One region of the Janthinobacterium lividum genome, then DNA from elsewhere that is predicted to be linked to it. Evidence: predicted binding sites of a transcription regulator. Region 1 holds the regulator's gene; the other holds the start of a gene.
The links. Region 1 encodes FNR, which switches genes on or off when oxygen is low (the NO sensors DNR and NnrR bind a similar motif). Its sites were predicted from a motif close to TTGATNNNNATCAA; they were not measured.
Positions count from the first base shown of each region.

Region 2: a site for FNR is predicted at 1,705-1,718, ahead of U0004_RS20375 (OmpW/AlkL family protein). Genes of this name have one in related genera too.

Region 1 covers NZ_CP139976.1:283,264-290,545, reverse strand. Annotated here, with positions in the region: gene U0004_RS01200 (response regulator) at 1-2,499, opposite strand, end outside; gene fnr (fumarate/nitrate reduction transcriptional regulator Fnr) at 2,749-3,507, shown strand; gene U0004_RS01190 (FixH family protein) at 3,511-4,035, opposite strand; gene ccoG (cytochrome c oxidase accessory protein CcoG) at 4,182-5,564, opposite strand; gene ccoP (cytochrome-c oxidase, cbb3-type subunit III) at 5,567-6,487, opposite strand; gene U0004_RS01175 (cbb3-type cytochrome oxidase subunit 3) at 6,480-6,683, opposite strand; gene ccoO (cytochrome-c oxidase, cbb3-type subunit II) at 6,685-7,282, opposite strand, start outside.
Region 2 covers NZ_CP139976.1:4,510,508-4,517,789, reverse strand. Annotated here, with positions in the region: gene fur (ferric iron uptake transcriptional regulator) at 48-488, opposite strand; gene U0004_RS20380 (LysR family transcriptional regulator) at 726-1,622, shown strand; gene U0004_RS20375 (OmpW/AlkL family protein) at 1,789-2,406, shown strand; gene U0004_RS20370 (MetQ/NlpA family ABC transporter substrate-binding protein) at 2,495-3,322, opposite strand; gene U0004_RS20365 (methionine ABC transporter permease) at 3,355-4,029, opposite strand; gene U0004_RS20360 (methionine ABC transporter ATP-binding protein) at 4,022-4,831, opposite strand; gene U0004_RS30110 (TonB family protein) at 5,017-6,168, opposite strand; gene U0004_RS20345 (biliverdin-producing heme oxygenase) at 6,168-6,788, opposite strand; gene U0004_RS20340 (TonB-dependent receptor) at 6,824-7,282, opposite strand, start outside.

The DNA of each region.
Region 1 (7,282 bases):
GAAACCGTCCATGACGGGCATCTGCATGTCCATCAGCACGATGTCGTAGCGCAGCGCTTCCGTGCGCAGCCGTTCCACGGCTTGCAAGCCGTCGCCCACCACGTCCAGGGTGGCGCCCATGTGTTCGAGGATGCCGCGCGCCACGGCCTGGTTCAAATGATTGTCTTCCACCAGCAGGAAATGCACGCCAGCCAGTTCCGTACCCAGCGGCTGGTGCAGCATGTGTTGCTCGCCGCCGTCGTTCTTGGCGATCAGCGCCTGGTGCAGGGCGTCGAACAGGCTCGATCCCGTGATCGGCTTCATCAGCACGACGTCGGCCTCGGCCGCGCTGGAGATTTCCTCCAGGTGGTTGCGGGCGAAGGCGTTGACCATCACCACGATGGGCTGGCGCTGGCCACTGGCTGCCTGGCGGATGGCCTTGGCCGTGGCTAGGCCGTCCATCACGGGCATGTGCCAGTCGGCCAGCACCACGTCGTATGGTTGCTGCTGCGCCAGGCGTTCGCGGTACAGTTCGATGGCGGCAAAGCCGGAGTCCACTTCGTCGGCCAGCCAGCCCCACGCCTCGATCAGCTTGACGATCAGTTCGCGCGTGGTGCGGTTGTCGTCGGCCACCAGCAGGCGCAGCTGGCCCAGGGCCGGCGTGCGCCGCGTTTCGGCCGGCTGCGCCAGCATCTCGAAGGGCACGCTGAACCAGAAGCGGCTGCCCTTGCCTTCGCTGCTGGCGACGGCGATGTCGCCGCCCATCATGTGGATCAGCTGCTTGCTGATGGCCAGGCCCAGGCCCGTGCCGCCGAAGCGCCGCGTGATGCTCTGGTCGGCCTGTGAAAACGCGGCAAACAGCTGCTGTTGCTGCAGTTCCGTCATGCCGATGCCCGTGTCGCGCACTTCGAAGCGCAGCCAGGCGCGGCCACTCTCGCTCTCGGCCAGGCTGACGGCCACCACGACTTCGCCGCTCTCGGTAAACTTGATGGCGTTGCCGGCCAGGTTGACGAGAATTTGCTGCAGGCGCTGGGCGTCGCCCACGAGGCGCCGCGGCACGTCGGGCTCGACGGCGATGGCCAGTTCCAGCTCCTTTTCGCCCGCATTCATCGTCATCGTCGTGGCCAGGGTATTCATGACTTCATCGAGGTCGAATTCGACGGGCGACAATTCCATGCGGCGCGCCTCTATCTTCGAATAGTCGAGCACATCGTTGAGGATGCCCAGCAGCGACTGGCCCGCCACTCTGACCATGGTCAGGTACTTGCGCTGTTCCGTGTCTAGCCTGGTATTTCCCAGCAAATACACCATGCCCAGCACGGCATTGAGGGGCGTGCGGATTTCATGGCTCATGTTGGCCACGAAATCGCTCTTTGCGCGGTTGGCCGCCTCGGCCCGGTCGCGTTCCTGCTCCAGCTCCGCCGCGCGCGCTTCAAGTTCCTGCTGCAGGCGGTCGCGTTCGCTCATCAGGCCATTGAACGCTTCCGTCAGTTCGCCGATCTCGTCGCGCTGCTGTACCGGCACGGGGGTGAAACGGCTGCCGCTGGTGCGCAGGGCCAGCAGGGTATCGCGCAGGCGCACCAGCGGCGACAGCAGGCGCACGGTAACCCAGCCCAGAACGGCAGCGGCCAGCAGCGAAGCGAGGATGCTCCACAGCACCAGCCGGTACAGCACGCCATCGAACGGTTCGAAGGCATCCTCGACGGGCAGCGAGGCGGCCAGCAGCCAGTTCACGGATTTCAGGCGCTTGAAGCTGTTGACGGCCGTGATGCCGCGGCTGTTGGTGCTGACCATGCTGCCTTCGCCATCCTCCTTCAGCAGCTGGGTGGTCGTCAGGTTGGCGTTCGGCTTGCGCGGCTGCAGCAAACGGCTGGTATCGGGGTGCAGCACGTAGCGCGGCACGGCGCCGCGCGTGAGGATGAAGTAATAGCCGCTCTTGCCGATCTTTTCCGAGCGCAGGCGGCCCAGCAGATTGTCCTTGTACAGGCGCAGCACGCCGATCACCACGCCGGCCACCTGGCCATCGGCGGCCAGCACGGGCGCCACCATCTGCACGATGGGCATGCCGCTCGACTTGCCCAGCATCGGCTCGGTAATCATGGGCTGGCGCGTGCGCAGGACGGTCTGGAAATACTCGCGCTCGGCGACGTTGATGCCGGCGCGCCCCGTCACTTCCGGCATGTCGGCCACGATGGCGCCATGCGCGTCGAGCACCAGCACGTCGTCGAACAGCACCAGCATCGAGCGGCGCGCATAGTATTCGCGCAGTTTGGCGGGCTGGGCGATCAGTTCCGGCGGCTGCTGCCTGGCCGTCAGGGTGACAATCTGCAGCAGCATGCCCAGCTTGTCGTCGAGCTCGGCAGCGGTGCGGCTGATCAGCGATGACTGCTGGCTCAGCAGTACTCGGGTGAAGTCGTCGCGCATGTGCTGCACCTGGATCATGGTGACCAGCGCGATCATGGCGATCGAGGTCAGGCTGGTGGCCAGCGCGACTTTTGCTTTAATGCCGAGAGGCTTCATGATTTCCTTTTCAGTGCCGGGCGGCACAGGCGGCAGATAATGCTGTCAGGAATTTTCCTATCAATACCCCAGCTTGGCAAGCGCCGCCGCGCAAATTGCCCGCCCCGTATGGGCTTTTGACGATGTTGCCATATAATTAAAGGCTGGACGTCGTTTATTCGCCGAATTTACGGTGAAATTGGCATACGGCAACCCTGTATGCAGCTGTATGCAGTAAACTTGTTGTTGCATTTTCTAAAAGGTACCGACATGACTGAAGCGCTACTCACTCCCACCTTGCCCACCGTGAACGTGGAGGCGTTGCGTGCGCGATGCTCGACCTGCAGCATGCATCAATTGTGCCTGCCGATGGGCCTCGATGTGGGCGACATGGATAGGCTGGACCAGATCATCGGCCGCCGCCGCAAGATCGTGCGCGGCGCTTCGCTGTTCCGCATCGGCGACTCGTTCCAGAACCTGTATGCGATCCGCCTGGGGCATTTCAAGACGTACCAGATCAATCCGGGTGGCGAAGAGCAGGTGACGGGTTTCCAGATGGCCGGTGAACTGCTGGGCATGGACGCCATCAGCGCCGACCGCCACCACTGTAATGCGGTGGCGCTGGAAGACAGCGAAGTGTGTGAAATTCCGTTTTCCAGCCTGGAACAATTGCTGGGCAATATGCCGACCCTGCTGCGTCATTTCCACCGCATGATGAGCCAGGAAATCACGCGCGAGCAAAGCGTCATGCTATTGCTGGGCAATATGCAGGCGACCCAGCGTTTTGCCGCCTTCATCGTCAACCTGGCGTCGCGCTATGAAGCACGCGGCTATTCGGGCAGCAATTTCCAGCTGCGCATGTCGCGCGAGGAAATCGGCAACTATCTGGGCCTGACCATCGAAAGCGTCAGCCGCTTATTGTCGAAATTCAAGAAGGAAGGCTGGCTGCGCGTCTCGAACCGCGAGATCGAGATCCTGCAGCCGGCCAAGTTGAAAGCGATTACGGCCGGCACGGACATCTGCAAGTAAGACTTACAGTTCCTCGTCGGCATGCAGCGCGATGCTGCGTTGCAGGGGCCAGGTCCAGATGCCGGACAGGCGCCACTCGCGTTTGTCGTTTTCCACCAGCACTTGCCAGCGGCTGCGCTCGAGCATCGGCAGTGCTACGGAAAAATTGCCGGCCGCATCGGGCTGCACCAGCAGCTTGATATCCTTTTCCGGCAGGGTCGCATGCGCCAGGTGCAGCTGCAGCGGCGCCTGATAGGCCTTGCCGAAGCTGTGCACGGAACCACTGAGGCGCGCTGCAGCCACGTCATATGACAGGCGCGTATCCATGGCCAGGTCGCTGGCGATCGTGTCGCGCTTCAAATCCTGGTTGATCGCCTTGCCCTGCTTGTAATAATCGCCCACCACCAGCGCATCGGGCTGCGTAAACGCGATATAGCCCATGAAGCTGCCGACGACCACGGACAGGCCGGGGCCGATCATCAGCAGCCATGGCCAGCGATGCTTGTACCACGGTGCAACGGGGGGTTGCAGTTTCAGACTGTCGGACATTTTGTTCTCCTTGGGGTCGGACCCTGTGGGTCTGACCCCAGCTTTTGCTTCCGGGTTGAAAATCAAGTGACCCTAACGCATGATTGATGATACCCCTACGGCGAAATACCGGGGTCGGACCCAGAGGGTCCGACCCCAAATCAACATCACCGTGGCACGATGAATACCGCGCTTTCACGCACATGCAGCGATGGATCGTCCAGCGATTGCAATTCGATCGCAATCTTGTTCGAGCCCTTCTCGCCGACGCCGTGCGGCACGCGCAGGCGGATCGGCCAGCCCAGCGTTTCCGTCGGCTGCAAGGTCACTTCTTCGCGCGTCAGCAAGGTCAGGCCCGGCAAGCCGGAAGCGCTGATTTTAAAATGCTGGCTTTGCTCGGACGTATTCATGATCTGCAGGCGGTAGACGTTTTCGATCATGCCGTCTTCCACTTCGCGTCCCATCGAACCGCGGTCGCGGATCACGTCCATTTTCAGGGGCGTGCGCAGGGCCAGCGAGGTACACACGGCGATGATGATCAGGGCCAGGATGGAAGTGTAGATCAAGACGCGCGGGCGCATGGCGCGCTGGCGTATCTGCTTCGAATTGAAGTTGTTTTCCATCGCATGGTCGGTGCTGTAGCGTATCAGGCCACGCGGCCGCTCGACCTTGTCCATCACGCTGTTGCAGGCATCGACGCAGGCGGCGCAGCCGATGCATTCATACTGCAGGCCGTTGCGGATATCGATGCCGGTCGGACACACCTGCACGCACAGGGTACAGTCGATGCAATCGCCCAGCTTGTCGTTGTTGCCGGCCTTCTTGCTCATGGCGCCACGCGGTTCGCCGCGCTTGGCATCGTAGGTGATGATCAGGGTGTCCTGGTCGAACATGGCGCTCTGGAAGCGCGCGTAGGGGCACATGTATTTGCACACCTGCTCGCGCAGCCAGCCCGCGTTGCCGTAGGTTGCCAGGCTGTAGAACAAGACCCAGAACCATTCCCAGGGACCGAAATTGAGGGTGGTCACCGACTGCGCCAGTTCCTTGATCGGCGTGAAGTAGCCGACAAAGGTAAAGCCCGTCCACAGGGCGATGGCGCCCCATACCAGGTGCTTGGCGGTCTTCTTGAAGGCCTTGCGCACGGAGGGGCCCTGCTTGTCGAGGGCCATGCGCGCGCTGCGCGTGCCCTCGATGCGGCGTTCGACCCACAGGAAAATTTCCGTGTATACCGTTTGCGGGCAGGAGAACCCGCACCACACCCGCCCGGCAATGGCCGTGACGAGGAACAACAAATACGCACAGATGATCAGCAGGGCCGCCAGATAGATGAAATCCTGGGGCCACAGCACGACGCCGAAAATGTAGAACTTGCGCGTGGTCAAATCGAACAGCAGGGCTTGCCTGCCATTCCAGGTCAACCACGGCAAGCCGTAGAACGCCAGCTGGGTAAGCCATACGCATACCCATCGCCAGGTAGCGTAGCGTCCTTTGGCCTCGCGAGGGTAGATTTGCTCGCGGGCCGCATACATCTTGATGACTTGAGGTTCCATTTTTACTTTGCGGGCGCCTGCGGATTCGACAGGCTCCAGACATACGCCGACAGCACGTGTACCTTGGATTCGCCGAGGAAATCGCTGAAGGCCGGCATGGTGTTGCTGCGTCCCTTGCGTACGGTTTCCATGATGGTATCGGCGCTGCCGCCGTACAGCCAGGTCTTGTCCGTCAGGTTCGGCGCACCGAGCATCTGGTTACCCTTGGCATCGGCGCCATGACAGGCCATGCAGGCGCCAAACTTGGCCTTGCCCAGCACGGACTTGACGGGATCCGAGGTCGAGCCGGACAGGCTCAGCACATAATGGGCCACGTTCTCGACATCCTTTTCGGAGCCCAGGGCGGCGCCCATCGGTGGCATCTGCCCATTGCGGCCGTGCAGGATGGTGGTCTTGATGACGTCGGGTTCGCCGCCATACAGCCAGTCCTTGTCGGTCAGGTTGGGGAAGCCCTTGTTGCCGCGTGCATCCGAACCGTGGCATTGCGCGCAGTAGGTCAGGAACAGGCGCTGGCCGATGGCTTGCGCCTGCGGATCGGCGGCCACCGTCTTCAAGTCCTGGCTCAGGTACTTGTTGAACAGGGGACCGTAGTCGGCTTCCGCCTTCTTCAGTTCTTCCTCGTACTGGCCCGTCGATTTCCAGCCCAGGCTGCCGGCATAGTTGCCCAGGCCCGGATACAGGAACAGGTACGCCAGGGAGAAGACGATGGTGATGTAGAACAACCACATCCACCAGCGCGGCATCGGCGTGTTGAGTTCCTTCAAATCCTCGTCCCAGACGTGGCCCGTGGTGCCGTCAGCAGGGGCGCCCTCGACCACTTTGATTTTCGACTGCGAGTACAGCAGCACGCCGCAGCCGATGATGCCCAGCAGGGACAGCACGATGATGTAAATATTCCAGAAGCCATTGGTAAAGTCAGCCATGGTTATGCTCCTTTGCCAGGGTCATTTCGGCTTCGGCCGGATAGTCGAGCGCGTCGTCGGCGAACGGCAGGCGTGCCGCCGCGTCGAAGTCGCTGTTGCTGCGGCTGAACGTCCACCACAGGATGCCCACGAACGTCGTAAAGGAAACCACCGTCATGACGCTGCTGGCGCTGTCAAACAGGTTTTCGATTGCCATGCTAATTCCTTGTTTTGATTAATGTACCGAGGCCTTGCAGATAGGCGACCAGGGCGTCTTCTTCCGTCTTGTCCTGCAGCTGCGCAGGGCCGGCGGCGATCTCTTCATCGCTGTACGGCTGGCCCAGGCGTTTCAGGGCGCGCATCTTCGGCATGATCTCGTCAGGCACCAGCTTGGTCTTCGCCAGCCAGGGGTAGGACGGCATGTTCGACTCGGGCACCACGTCGCGCGGGTTGTTCAAGTGCGTGCGGTGCCATTCGTCGCTGTAGCGCGCGCCCACGCGGGCCAGGTCGGGGCCCGTGCGCTTGGAACCCCACTGGAACGGACGGTCGTAGACGAATTCGCCGGCGACCGAATAGTGGCCATAGCGTTCCGTTTCCGCGCGCAGCGGACGCACCATCTGCGAGTGGCAGTTGTAGCAGCCTTCGCGCACGTAAATGTCGCGGCCCGCCAGGCGCAGCGGCGAGTACGGCTTCAGGCCGGCGACCGGCTCCGTCGTGCTCTTCTGGAAGAACAGGGGAACGATCTCGACGGCGCCGCCGATGCTGATCACCACCGTGACCAGGGCGATCAGCAGCCAGGGGTTTCTTTCAATCCAT
Region 2 (7,282 bases), 2.1 Mb from region 1:
CGCAGTGTAGCGCAGGTGGCTTGCCAGGCGCTACGCTGCGCGCTGCCTCAGGACGCTTTGCGCGGCGGGACTTTCTTCGCCGTGCACTCGGCGCAGGTGCCGTACAGTGACAGCGCGTGCTCGTGCAGCACGAAGCCCCGCTCGGCGGCGATCTCGTTCTGGCGCAGTTCAATGCCTTCGTCGACGAATTCATCGACCTTGCCGCAGCCCGTGCAGACCAGGTGGTCGTGGTGCTGGCCTTCGTTCAGTTCGAACACGGCGTGGCCGGATTCGAAGTGCCGGCGAAACAAAATGCCCGCTTCGGCAAACTGCATCAGCACGCGGTAGATGGTGGCCAGGCCCACGTCGATTTTTTCGGCCAGCAAGAGTTTGTAGACATCGTCCGCACTCAGGTGCTTGATCGTGCCTTCTTGAAACAGCTGCAGAATCCGCAAGCGGGGGATGGTTACTTTCAAGCCCGATTCACGCAGTTCCCTCAATATATCCATGTCTCCCATTCCTTTTTGTAGTCGCTTGAGCGAGGTAGTGCATTATATCGCAAATGATAATCATTACTATTCTCATTTGTATTGTGCGGAGTGGAAATATTATGCTGGCTAGCCGGCCGGCAGACCAGTGACATCGGCGCAAGCGTCGATTGCGTTGCACGCATCTTGCGTTGCAATTGCAAAACCAACGGTGATATCGCTACACTGTGCAGCAAGGAATAACAATGGGGCAGGAAGATGGACCGATTTGATGCGATGCGCATTTTTACCCGCATCGTCGAACTGCGCAGTTTCACCCAGGCGGCGCATGACCTTGGCTACCCGAAGGCGACCGTCACGCATGCGATCAAGCAGCTTGAAGCGCGGCTGCGCGTGCGCCTGCTGCAGCGGACCACGCGGCAAGTGACGCCCACGCCCGATGGCGAGGCGTATTACCAGCGCTGCGTGCGCCTGCTGGCGGACCTGGAAGAAACGGAAGCCGTGTTCAGTTCGGCGGCCCAGCAGCCGGCCGGCAAGCTGCGCATCGACCTGCACGCGACCCTGGCCATGCATTTCGTCATGCCCGTGCTGGACCAGTTCTGCGCCCGCTATCCGCTGATCGAACTGGAAATCGGCATGGGCGACCGCCTCGTCGACCTGGTGCGCGAAGGCGTCGATTGCGTGCTGCGCGTGGGCGAGCTGGGCGATTCGTCCATGGTGGCGCGCCGCGTGGCGCTGCTGGAGCAGGTGACGTGCGCCAGCCCCGCCTACCTGGCCGCGCATGGCACGCCGGAGACTCTGGCGCAACTGGATGGCCACCGCGCCGTCAATTTCTTTTCCGCCCAGACGGGCAAGGTCTGGCCCTTCGATTTCAAGGCGGACGGCCAGCGGCACAGCGTGGCCTTGCCGGGCACGGTGTCCGTCAACAGTGCGGACGCATACCACGCCTGTTGCCGCGCGGGCATGGGCTTGATCCAGGCGCCCCGCTACCATCTGGAGCGGGCGCTGGCGGACGGCGACCTGGTGGAAGTGCTGCGGGACTTGCGTCCCGACCCGCTGCCCGTGTCCGTGCTGTATCCCCACCACCGGCAATTGTCGCCCCGTGTGCGTGTGTTTGCCGACTGGGTCGCCAGCCTGTTTGACGGCGTGCATTGATACGTATGCGTGCGCTGCGCTGCCGCATTTTCTTGACCTGGGCAAAGGAAAAAATCCCTCTGATGATGCCATCTAGCACTATTTGATGTGGATCAAAGTTTTTGTTGCACTGCACTCTTAGACTTCGCAGCGTTACTTAACGACATTAACGACAGAGGGAAATAAAATGAAAAAGTCCGCAACTGCAGCAGCAATCGTCCTGGCCGCCATCGGCGCATTCGCCGGCAACGCAATGGCACAGGAAAGCCCATGGCTGGTCCGTGCGCGCGCCGTGCATATCGATCCGGCCAACAAATCTGCTCCCGTTGGTGGCGTCGGCGCATCCGACCTGATTCACGTCAGCAGCAAGACGATTCCTGAAATCGATATTTCCTACTTCTTCACGCCAAATATCGCTGCCGAGCTGATCCTGACGTATCCGCAAAAGCATGACGTCACCTTGTCCGGCACGAAGATCGGCAGCTTCAAGCATTTGCCGCCGACCCTGTCGCTGCAATACCACTTCATGCCTGAAAAACAGTTCAGCCCATACGTGGGTGCGGGCGTGAACTACACGAATATCTCGGACGTGAAATTGCTGAACGGCGCCGGCCGCCTGGAACATGACAGCTGGGGCTTCTCGCTGCAAGCCGGTGTCGATTACAAACTGGACAAAAACTGGTCCTTGAACTTCGACATCAAGAAAGTGCAGATCCGCAGCGACGTATTGGCCGGTGGCGCCAAGATCAGCGAAGTCAAGGTGGATCCACTCCTGATCGGCGTCGGTGTGGGTTACCGTTTCTAAGCATGGCATGACGGCGTCCACGCGGCGCGCACAATAAAAAAACGGCCAGGTGTGAACCTGGCCGTTTTTTTGCGTGCAGCGCTTTGCTTTATTTTTTCAGCGTCTTTTCCAGCGCCAGCTGGTAGTCCGTCTTTTCGTAGCCGGCCAGGTATTTGTTCGTCGCGTCGAGGAAGGCGCGCGAGCGGTAGGCCGCTTCCAGGTCCTTGACCCATGGCTTGGCCTTGTCGGCCGTGCGGATGGCGACCAGGTTGATGTAGCTGTCCGAGATCTTTTCCACGGCGAGGGCCGACGTCAGCTTCATGCCGGCGGCCAGGGCGAAGTTACCGTTGACAAAAGCGTAGTCGGCGTCGGCCAGCGAACGTGGCAGCTGCGCCGCTTCCAGCGGCACCAGTTTCAGCTTCTTCGGGTTTTCCAGCACGTCGCGCTCGGAAGCGCGCAGCGGATCGACGTTCGGTTTGAGCTTGATCCAGCCCATCTTGGCCAGCATCACCAGCGCGCGCGCCTGGTTGGTCGGATCGTTCGGCATGGTGATGGTGGCGCCGTTCTTCACGTCGGCCAAGGACTTTTGCTTGCCGCCGTACAGGCCGATCGGCATGGTCGGCACGGTGATCAATGAGCTCAGGGGCAGCTTGTTATCGGTGGCGAACTTGGTCAGATAGACGATGTGCTGGAATACGTTGGCGTCCAGCGAACCTTCGGCCAGCGCGTAGTTCGGCTGCACGTAGTCGTTGAATTCCACGATCTTGACCTTGTAGCCCTGTTTTTCCAGGATAGGCTTGATGCCCAGCTTCAGCTGGTCCGAATACGGGCCGGAGCTGGTGCCGATGACGAGTTCTTTCGGATCCTTGGCGTGGGCGGCGGTGGCGAAGGCCAGGCTGGCGGCGGCCAGGAGCAGGTTGCGGCGAATGTGGTTCATGCTTTTCCTTGTACTGAAATACTGAATATGAATTAACGTTTGTCGAGGCGCTTGGCGATGCGCGTGCCGGCGAACTGGATGGTTTGCACCAGCACGATCAGGATGGCCACGGTGGCGACCATGATGTCCGTCTCGAAGCGGTAGTAGCCGTAGCGGATGGCCAGGTCGCCGATACCGCCGCCGCCCACCACGCCGGCCACGGCCGAATACGACAGGAAGCTGATCGACAGCACGGTCAGGGCCAGCACCAGGCCGGAGCGCGCTTCCACCAGCAGCACGCGGAAGATGATCTGCATTTCCGATGCGCCCATGGCGTGCGCCGCTTCGATCACGCCGCGCGGCACTTCGCGCAGGTTCTGTTCCACCAGGCGCGCCAGGTAGGGAATGGCGGCAAACGACAGCGGTACGCTGGCTGCCAGCGGGCCGATCGAGGTGCCGGCGATGATGCGCGTAAACGGCGTCAGGGCGACCAGCAGGATGATGAACGGGAAGCTGCGCACGGTGTTCACCAGCCAGCCGAGGATCGTCGACAGCGGACGGTTTTCCAGCGACTGGCCTTCCGAGACGAGAAACAGCAGGATGCCCAGCGGGCCGCCGATCAGGATGGCGGCGGTCAGTCCAATGCCCAGCATCGTCATGGTCTGGCCCAGCGCCACCCAGATTTCCGGCAGCAGGTTGATGACGTTATTGATCGATTCTTCAAACATGTGTTGCATCCTTCCATGCGGTGGCTTCAAACGCCTCGGTGCCGTAATAAGCCAGCTCGCGTCCCAGCGCCGTCTTGCGCGGGGTGGCCGTGTCGCTCAAATCGAATTGTTCGGCGATGGCGCCGTTTTCCACGACGGCCACGCGGTTGCAGATGGCGCCCAGCACCGATAGCTCATGGCTGACGATGACGATGGTCACTCCCAGGCGCGCATTGATGTCGCGCAGGGTGTCGAGCAGGGCGCGCGTGGTTTCCGCGTCCAGCGCGGACGTCGGCTCGTCGCACAGCAGCACGTCCGGGTGGCTGGCCAGGGCGCGGGCAATGGCCACGCGCTGCTTCTGCCCGCCGGACAATTGTGCCGGATAGCTGTGCAGCTTGTCAGACAGGCCCACCAGCGCCAGACATTCCTCGACGCGGGCGGCGATCTGCTCGCCCTTGGTCGTGCCATGGATTTTCAGTGGGAAGGCGACGTTGTCGAACACGCTGGCGTTTTGCAGCAGGTTGAATTGCTGGAAAATCATGCCGATGTTCTGGCGCGCGTCGCGCAATTCGCTCTTGCCCAGGCGTGTCAATTCGCGCCCGGCCACGGTAATGGTGCCGCTGTCGGGGCGCTCGAGCAAGTTAATCAGGCGCAGCAAGGTCGATTTGCCGGCGCCGCTCTTGCCGATCAGGCCGAAAATATCACCGGGATAGACTTCCAGCGTGACCGATTTGACCGCGTGGAATTGTTCGCCTTTGGGCAGCGCGAAGGTCTTGTTTGCGCCATCGATGCGAATCACCGGCGTACGGTGTGGTGTGGTCATGCAGTGTTTCCTTTTTTATTGGACCGTGACAGGCTTGCTTGCAGGGGCCAAATCGCCCAGCCTGCCACGTCGGTTGCGTAGTATACCTCCGATCGTGTTATTACTCCTACGACAGAATCTTGCTTTGAATATGCAAATAATGTCTATATGGGTGTTTGGCGAGAGTAAAAGCGGTTTTTGTGCGATCAGCCAATGGAAAATTCGACGGGAATCGATAATTCCAGCGGGTCCGGCCGTTCCTTGGGGATGCGCGGCAGTGGCGCGGCCCGTTGCAAAGTATCGAGCGCGGCCTGATCCAGCGCTGCGGAACCGGAGCTGCGCTCGATGGCGGCGGTCAGCACCTGGCCATCGCGGTCGATGCGGCAGCGCAGATACACCACGCCCTGTTCCTGCTTGGCGCGCGACGCCGTCGGGTAGCGGCGGAAGCGCTCCATGCGCGCCAAAACCTTGCCTTCCCAGCTCGATACGCCGCTGCGCAGCTCCTGCGGCGCGGGCGGCAGGGCGGGCGAGGGCGGCGCCGCCGCGATGGACGGCGCCGCCGCCGGTGCCGGTGTCACGGGCGCATGCCGCACCTCGGCAACGGCCGCGATGCTCTCGGCTTGCGGCGGCATGGGTGCGGCATCCGGCTGCGGCAGTACCAATTGTTGGATTGCCGGCGCTGCCTTTTTGGCAATGGCGGCGGATGGCGCGGCGGCGGCGCTGACCCGTTCAGCAAGATTCTGCTCCAAAGGGCGGGGCGGGGCGGCGGCCGGCAGGAACAGCAGCATGGCCGGTTGCGCGGCGTCGGGCACGATGGCCAGCACGGGCGCTGCCGGCGCGCGGTGGTACAGCGCCCATCCCAGCAGGGCGCCATGCATGGCGAAGACGGCGGCTATCGTCAGCGGACGGCGCCAGTCGGTCGGCGGCGTCTTGTCGGCGGCGGCCGCCGGCGCCGGCCCTTCCGGGCGGCGCAGCAGATAGATAAGGACGGCGATTTCCATCGCGCCCACCATGGCGATCACCCACCAGGGCGGATGGCCGAGGCACATGGCGACAAAGCCGATGGCCATGCCCAGGCAGGCCATGGCCTTGCCGCGCCGCGACACGGCGCGGTGTTCGCGCCACTGCCGCAGGGGCGCGCCAAAACGGGGGTGATGCAGCAGCCAGTGCTCCAGGCGCGGCGAGGCGCGGCTGAAGCAGGCCAGCGCCAGGATCAGGAAGATCGTCGTCGGCATGACGGGCAGCAGGGCGCCGATCACGCCCAGCGCCACCATCAGCATGCCGGCGGCCGTCCACGCCCAGCGGCGCAGGCGTGCCGTGTGCGCTTCCGCGCCGGCCTGGATGACTGGCTCTTCCATCAGGCGCAGGCCTCCACGTGGCCGTGCATGCGCAGGAAGGCGGCGCGCGCGCCGTCGATCATGCGCGCTTCACCCGCCTCATCGAGGATGGCCGTATCGAGCACGGAGGTAAATTCGCGCCAGTGCCGCGCGCGTCCGTCAGGATGGCCGGCCAGGTGGCGCGCGCCGTGATGCTCGTCCAGGCCGATCTTGCCGGCCAGTTTATACAGGATGGCCGCGCCCAGCTTCGAGCCTTCGCTCACATACAGCCAGCCCAGCGCCGTGGCCAGGTCCAGCTGCGCGTCGAACGGCGGCGTGGCCGCATCGGACGGCAGCGCGGTGTCCAGGTCGCGCAGGTCGGCGGCGATGCTGGCGTAGCGGCGGCGCTGTTGCAGGTCCGGCAGCAGGGCCGCCAGCTGCGCGTTGTCGTACAGCGCGTCGACGTCGCGCAGGAACGCGTATTGCGCCTGCAAAAAGCGCGCATAGTTCTCGCGGCTGGAAAACGGTGCGCTGGCCATGATGCGCTGGTCCAGCAATTCGTGGGTGGCCATGGTGTCGGCTTTCAGGCGCTGGCTGCGGGTTGGGGCCGCGTTAATCGGAACGGCGTTCAAGGTGCTGCTGGTGTCGCTTGCTGCATGCATGGAATATCTACTCTCTATTATAAGGATGAATCAAATCAGAAACGAAGGCCAAGCGTGACGCGCGCCGTACGGCCCGGTCCCGGCATCAGGCTCAGGGTCAGCGGATCGAGGTAGTAGCGGTCCGTCAGGTTGTCCACCGCCACGTCCAGGGTGGCGTTGGGCGTGATCTTGTAGCTGGCAAACAGGTCAGCCAGGGTGTAGGCCTGCGTCAGCACTTGCGGCGAGGTGCCTGTCCACGACTGCCAGACGGCCTTGTCGTCCTGGCGCGCCAGCGGATGGCCGACATGGGTCAGGCGCGTACCCACGGTGAGCTTTTCCTGCAGCCAGCGCGTACCCAGGGTCAGGTTGGCGCTCAGCTTGGGCTGGATATGGTTGCTGACATACGAGCTGGAAAAACCGATGGGCGAGCAGTCTGGCGTGTTCCAGATATCCGATTGCCACTTGCTGGCCTTGCGCAGATAGGCTGCGGTTGCCGCGTCGCAGATCAGGGTCTT